3 regions of the Luteipulveratus mongoliensis genome follow, and region 3 is predicted to be linked to each of the others. Evidence: riboswitches for the same ligand, from Rfam matches in the RefSeq annotation. Region 3 holds a riboswitch; each other region holds the start of a gene.
The links. Region 3 has a riboswitch for cobalamin ahead of VV02_RS21210 (putative cobaltochelatase). Riboswitches for the same ligand answer to the same signal wherever they lie in the genome.

Region 1 (2,196 bases), 3.5 Mb from region 3:
CTGACGCAAGCGCGCAGACCTCCCGGACCTTCTCCGCGCCGAAGGCAAGCCACGACCGCAGCGACACATCCAAATCGCGCTCCGCGTCCAGCGAGTACGGGACGTGGAGCAGCGAGCAGGACGTGGACACCGCAACCGACGCAGCGACCCCTTCCAAAGAAGCGAGCGCGGCGAGCGCACGGTCCGGGTCGGTACGCCACACATTGCGCCCGTCGACGACACCGGCAACGACGTGCTTGCCCTTCAGCGCCGCAGCGTCCGGCTCCGAGCCGGCCACCAGATCCACCGCGATGCCCTCGACGGACGCGAGCGCCGAGGCCGCTTCACCGAGCCGCCCGAAGTACGTCGCGACCAGGATGGCCGGCCGGTTCTCGGCTGCCGACAAGGCGTCGTACGTCGATCGCACCAGCCCCAGCTCGTCCGGATTCAGGTCCGTGACCAGGGACGGCTCGTCGAGCTGGACCCACTCGGCACCGGCAGCGGCGAGCTGACCCAGCAGGTCGACGTACAGCGGAACGAGCTCGGCAACGCGCGCGATCAGCGGCTCGTCGGAGCCGACGGCCTTGGCCAGCTTGAGGAACGTCACCGGCCCAACAACAACCGGACGAGCAGCGACACCAAGGGTTTTCGCCTCCTGGAGCTCGGCGAGCAGCTTCTCGGGATGGAGGGAGAACGTCGTCGCCGGCGCGATCTCCGGGACGATGTAGTGGTAGTTGGTGTCGAACCACTTCGTCATCTCCAATGGCGCGAGCTCCTCGGTGCCACGGGCGGCAGCGAAGTACTGGTCGATCGGCTCGTCCACCGTGGCGTAGCGCTCGGGCAGAGCGCCGAGCATGACTGCGGTGTCGAGGATCTGGTCGTAATAGCTGAACGTGCCGACGGGAATCGAGTCGAGCCCGGCATCGGCGAGCTCGCGCAGCTGACGCTCACGCAACGCGCGAGCTTGCTCCGCAAGGTCGTCGGCGTCGATGCGGCCGGCCCAGTAGGACTCGACGGCCTTCTTCAGCTCACGCTTCGGCCCGATGCGCGGAAGCCCGAGAACGGTGGCGGTGAATGGTGTTGTCACGAGAGTGATCTCCCTGGTGCAGTGGGGACGGTCTCCACCCAACGGGCACAGCACCAGGACGACCCGCGCGACGAACACGCCGGCGAGTCGAAGAGGTCTGCGCCCTGTCCACGAGGCGGTGACCGCCGGATACGGCGTACCCGGCGCAACCGGCAGGTCTTCGGACTCGTGGGCGCGCGGCGGTTGCCGCACCTAATGGCCATCGCTTCCCAGGCGTACCCAGTGCTCGTGACGGCGTTCGTTCCCACTCACCGCTGCGGGACAGTCCCGGAGTCTCACCGGGTTCCCTCTCACCGCGGGCGACGCGTACGCCATCCGCGGCTCGACACCGTGCGTGGCCTTACGAGGGGCTCCTCATGACCACGCCGGCGAACCAGCTGCATCGTCGAGTCTAGGTCGGGTCGCCGACCGATTGACGCGATCGGCGCGGATCGAGGGGAACGACCATCGGTGTCCCGGTCGCCGGGTCGGGATGGATCAGACACTCGACGCCGAACGCTTCCTGCACCAGATCGCTGGTCAGCACCTGAGCCGGTGCGCCGTAGTCCAGCACCGCACCGTCGCGCATGGCGATCAGATGTGTGGCGTAGCGGGCCGCGTGGTTCAGGTCGTGCAGCACGGCGACGACCGTGTGGCCGGAGTGTTCGTTGAGGTCGCGGCACAGCTCGAGCACGTCGAGCTGGTGGGCGATGTCGAGGTAGGTCGTCGGCTCGTCCAGCATCAGGATCGGCGTCTGCTGGGCGAGCACCATGGCGAGCCAGACCCGTTGGCGCTGGCCCCCGGACAGCTCGTCGACGTGCCGATGTGCCAGGTCCTGCACCGTCGTACGGATCATCGCCTCCTGCACCGCGACCTCGTCCTCGCGGGTCCACTGGCGCAGCAGGCTCTGATGCGGGAACCGCCCGCGCCCGACCAGGTCGGCCACCGTGATGCCATCCGGGGCGATGGCCGTCTGCGGCAACAGGCCCAGTCGTCGGGCGACCTCTTTGGCTGGGTAGGAGTGAATGTCCTTGCCGTCCAGGACAACTGCGCCGGAGACCGGTCGCAGCAGGTTGCCAAGCGCCCTCAGCAGCGTTGACTTGCCACAGGCGTTGGGGCCGACGATGACGGTGAAGCTGCCGTCCGGGATC
Region 2 (2,196 bases), 3.5 Mb from region 3:
GGTGTCGGCGGAGCGTGTCGAACGCCTCAGTCGGCTTGCTGCCGAAGTTCACGGTCGCCGCCGCACCGTCGATCGTGCCGCCGGTGAGCATGTGATCGCCAGGACCGTCGGAGGTGAACAGCGGGACGTCGATACCGCGCGCCCGCAGTCCATCACGGAGGTGAGTGAGATAGGCCAGATCGCTGCCGTACGAGCCATATTCGTTCTCGATCTGCAGCATTGTCACGTTGCCGCCTCTCGTGACCTGGCGGGCCGCGATGCGCGGGATGAGCTCGTCGAACCATCGGTCGACGGCCTCGAGATAGGTCGAGTCGGCCGTGCGGATGTGGATATCTGGCGTGCCGGTCAGCCACGCGGGGAGCCCACCGTTGTCCCACTCGGCGCAGATGTACGGGCCTGGCCGCACGATCGCCTGGAGACCGGCGGTCGCGACCTGCTCGAGGAACGCCTCGATGTCGGCGAACCCGTCGAACCGGAAGTCGCCGGGCTGCGGCTCGTGCAGATTCCACGGGACATAGGTCTCGATCGTGTCCAGACCCATGGCACGACAGAGCTCGAGGCGAGGACGCCACTGATCAGGGTGAACCCGCGCGTAGTGGAACGCGCCCGAGATGATCTGCGGCATCGTGTCTCCTGTTGCTTTTATAGCACCGTCGGTTGAACGACCGTAGCAGGTCCGTCGGTTGAGCCAGCGGAGCCGAGTCGAAACCAGGCAACCTCGAGCGCTTGAGTCTCCCTTGCACGCACCGGGTCTCGATACGCCTCCGCTAGCGCTCCGGCCACTCGACCGGCGGGGTGCGGGTAGCACCGGCTTAGGTCGATGTCCACGACATCTGTGGCTAGCGTGTCGCGAACACCCCCACATATGGTGGTCATGTTGCTGGTTCGACCCCATATGTTCCAGATGTGAGGTCGTCGTAAGAGGGAACCCGGTGTGAGTCCGGGACTGCCCCGCAGCGGTGAGTGGGAACGACAGCCGTCATGACGCACTGGGCTTACAGCCTGGGAAGCGACGGCCAGTAGATGGGCCAACCAGCCCGTGCCCGCGAGTCCGAAGACCTGCCAGCAAGCAGCCGCCCCATCGGGCGGCTGTGTCTGCTGGCCTCGTGGGAGGGCTGGTGGGCGGGTACGTCGGTCGCGCCTCTGGCGACCGTCGATGCCTCGTCCCCCGCTCACCGCTCGCGGCCTGCTGACCACAGACCGCGAGGGAGGACGAGACCGGATGTCGACCATCCATGTCACCAAGCGCGATGGATCGCGCGAGCCGTACAACGCCGACCGCATCAACCGCGCCATCGAACGTGCCGCCGAGGGCCTGCCCGACGCGATGTCGATGACGATGCAGATCGCCTCGGAGCTGGAGATCACGCTCTTCGACGGCATCACGACCGAGCAGCTCGACGAAGCCGCCATCCAGGTGGCCGTGCAGAACGTGAAGGACCACCCGGACTTCGACGTGGTCGCCTCGCGGCTGCTGCTGAAGACGATCTACAAGAACGTACTCGGCGACTTCGAGACGCAGACCGAGCTCGCGCTGCTGCACCAGGCACGCTTTCCCGGCTACATCCGCGAGGCCGTCGAGGACGGGCTCTTCGACCCACGGCTCGCCTCGGCGTTCAACCTGGAAGAGCTGGCCGCAGCGCTGGACCATCATCTCGACGACGGGCTGCGCTACATCGGCATCATCACCCTCCGAAACCGTTATATGGCAACGGGTCCGGCGAAGCGGCCGCTGGAGGTGCCGGCGTACTTCTGGATGCGGGTCTCGATGGGCCTCTCGGTCAACGAGAAGGATCCGACCCAGGCGGCCATCCGCTTCTATCGGAAGATGTCCAGCCTCGACTACCTCGCCGCGGGCTCGACCCTGGTCAACGCGGGGACGATCACCCCGCAGCTGTCCAACTGCTTCGTCATGCAGATGGACGACGACATGGAGCACATCGCCAAGTCGATGCGCGACGTCATGTGGCTCACCAAAGGCACTGGTGGCATTGGCCTTTCGGTCACCAAGCTCCGCTCGGAGGGCTCGCCGATCCGGTCGAACAACACCAGCTCCACCGGGCCGATCCCGTTCATGCACACCGTCGACTCGATCCTGCGGGCCGTATCTCGCGGCGGCAAGAAGTTCGGCGCGCTCTGCTTCTACATGGAGAACTGGCACCTCGACTTCCCGCAGTTCCTCGACCTGCGTCAGAA
Region 3 (2,196 bases):
TGAGCCGGGAGACCTCGGCGCTCCAGGTCTCGGCCCTGCCGCGGGCCACCCACTCGTCCGGAGCGGCCAGGTTGGACCAGGCGGTCATCTCGGCGGTGCCCATGCCCTGCTCGGTCAGCAGCTCGGCGACGGCCCCTGGGGTCGACTCGTCGGCGGACAGCACGGTGAGGCGGCGTCGCGGTGCGAGGCGGCGAGCCAGGTCCTCGACCGGTCGGTCGACCAGCGAGACGACGGTGGCCGACTCGTAGGGCCAGCCCATCCGGGCGTGGGCGAGCGAGACCGACGAGACCGCTGGCACGATCTCGACCCGCTCGGGTCCGAGCAGGTCGATCAAGGTCGTGCCGACGCCGGAGAGCAGCGGGTCACCGGACGCGAGAGCCACCAGCCGGCGGCCGTCGTACTGGGCCAGGAGTGCCGGGAGACCTTCGCGCAGGGGAGAGGGCCACGACCGGCGTACCTGCCTCGGCACGTCGGGCACCATGTCGAGGTGCCGACGTCCCCCGACGACGACCTCGGCACCCAGCACGATCTCCTGTCTCGAACGCGGAAGGCCCGACCAGCCATCAGCGCCGATCCCCACGACAGTCACGGTGTTCACAGGCGGGACCCTAACCACAAACCACCGTCTCGGCCTCGACCGACAGGCGCAGCGCTGTTCACAAGCGGACGCTAGGGTGCGAAGCGGCAGATGCGAGGTGCCCCTAGCAGGGAGAATCGGGAAGCCGGTGAGATTCCGGCACAGGACCCGCTGCGGTGACCGAGACAGCCACTGACACTGCGCGTGCGCAGCCACTGGGAGACCGGGAAGGCGTGTCAGTGGGCTCGGAAGTCCGAAGACCGGCCTCGCAGCAACCGACGTGCCGCGTGTGTCCGGTGCGTCCGTGGGAACGTGACGACGATGCCGGACCGAGGGAGCCTGCGACCTCGGCCGGAGGAGGAGTCTCGTCCAGAGGGATCAGTCTTCATGCAGGCTTCACCGACCTTTCCGTTCACCGCCGTCGTCGGCTCCGACGACATGTCGCTCGCGCTGCTGCTGACATCCGTCGCCCCTGAGGTGGGCGGCGTCCTCGTCCGCGGCGAGAAGGGCACCGCCAAGTCGACGATGGTGCGCGCGCTCGCTGCGCTGCTGCCTGACGTCGCGGTGGTCGAGGGCTGCCGGTTCTCGTGCGACCCGTCCCACCCGGACCCGCGTTGTCCCGACGGCCCGCACTCTGGCTCGCCGACCACGCGCCCCGCCCGGCTCGTCGAGCTCCCCGTCGGCGCGAGCGAGGACCGGGTCATGGGCTCGCTGCACCTGCACAAGGCGTTGTCGGAGGGCGTGGCGGAGTACGAGCCCGGCCTGCTGGCCGCCGCCCACCGCGGACTGCTCTACGTCGACGAGGTCAACCTGCTGCACGATCACCTGGTCGACGTCCTGCTCGACGCCGCGGCCATGGGGCGCTCGACCGTGGAGCGCGAGGGCGTCTCGGTCTCGCACGCCTCACGCTTCGTGCTCGTCGGCACCATGAACCCTGAGGAGGGCGAGCTCCGCCCACAGCTGCTCGACCGCTTCGGCCTGACCGTCGAGGTACGCGCACCTCGCGATCCGCAGACCCGCGTCGAGGTCGTACGCCGGCGCCTGGCTTTCGATGCCGACCCCGCCGGTTTCGCAGCGGCCTGGGCTGCCGACGAGGCTGCCCTCGCCGACCGAGTCATCAACGCTCGCAAGGCGGTTGGTTCGGTGGACCTGTCAGATCGGGCGTTGACCAAGATCGCCGAAGTGTGTGCGGCGTTCGAGGTGGATGGCATGCGTGCCGACCTGGTCACCGCGCGTGCGGCCGCTGCGCATGCAGCCTGGGAGGGTCGCTCTGCGGTCACGACCGAGGACATCCGGGTCGCGGCACGGCTGTCGATCCCGCACCGTCGTCGACGCAACCCGTTCGATGCCCCGGGGCTCGACGAAGACCTGCTGGACCAGCTGCTGGGCGACGACGAGCCGCCACCGCCGCCACCGCCCCCGACGGATGGCGAACCGAGCGACTCGGACACCGGCGACGGCGAGCCCGAGCCGCCCGCTCAAAACGGACCCGCGGACGACACGTCGGAGCCCCCGGAATCGACCCCCGACCAGTCCGCTGCACCGTCCGACCAGTCGGCTGCACCGCCCGAGTCGCCCGAGTCGCGCGAGATGCCGCCTGGCTCCGGCTCGGCGGCGGA

Region 1: it holds a riboswitch for cobalamin, as region 3 does, so the genes downstream of both, metE (5-methyltetrahydropteroyltriglutamate--homocysteine S-methyltransferase) here and VV02_RS21210 (putative cobaltochelatase) in region 3, are expected to answer to the same signal.
Region 2: it holds a riboswitch for cobalamin, as region 3 does, so the genes downstream of both, VV02_RS04420 (ribonucleoside-diphosphate reductase subunit alpha) here and VV02_RS21210 (putative cobaltochelatase) in region 3, are expected to answer to the same signal.

What each region holds. Positions count from the first base shown of each region.
Region 1 is NZ_CP011112.1:945,549-947,744, reverse strand. Features, by position in the region: gene metE (5-methyltetrahydropteroyltriglutamate--homocysteine S-methyltransferase) at 1-1,066, opposite strand, end outside; cobalamin riboswitch at 1,201-1,397, opposite strand; gene VV02_RS04395 (ABC transporter ATP-binding protein) at 1,458-2,196, opposite strand, start outside.
Region 2 is NZ_CP011112.1:953,414-955,609, reverse strand. Features, by position in the region: gene VV02_RS04425 (glycoside hydrolase family 35 protein) at 1-625, opposite strand, end outside; cobalamin riboswitch at 865-1,081, shown strand; gene VV02_RS04420 (ribonucleoside-diphosphate reductase subunit alpha) at 1,223-2,196, shown strand, end outside.
Region 3 is NZ_CP011112.1:4,468,065-4,470,260, reverse strand. Features, by position in the region: gene cbiE (precorrin-6y C5,15-methyltransferase (decarboxylating) subunit CbiE) at 1-598, opposite strand, end outside; cobalamin riboswitch at 677-860, shown strand; gene VV02_RS21210 (putative cobaltochelatase) at 965-2,196, shown strand, end outside.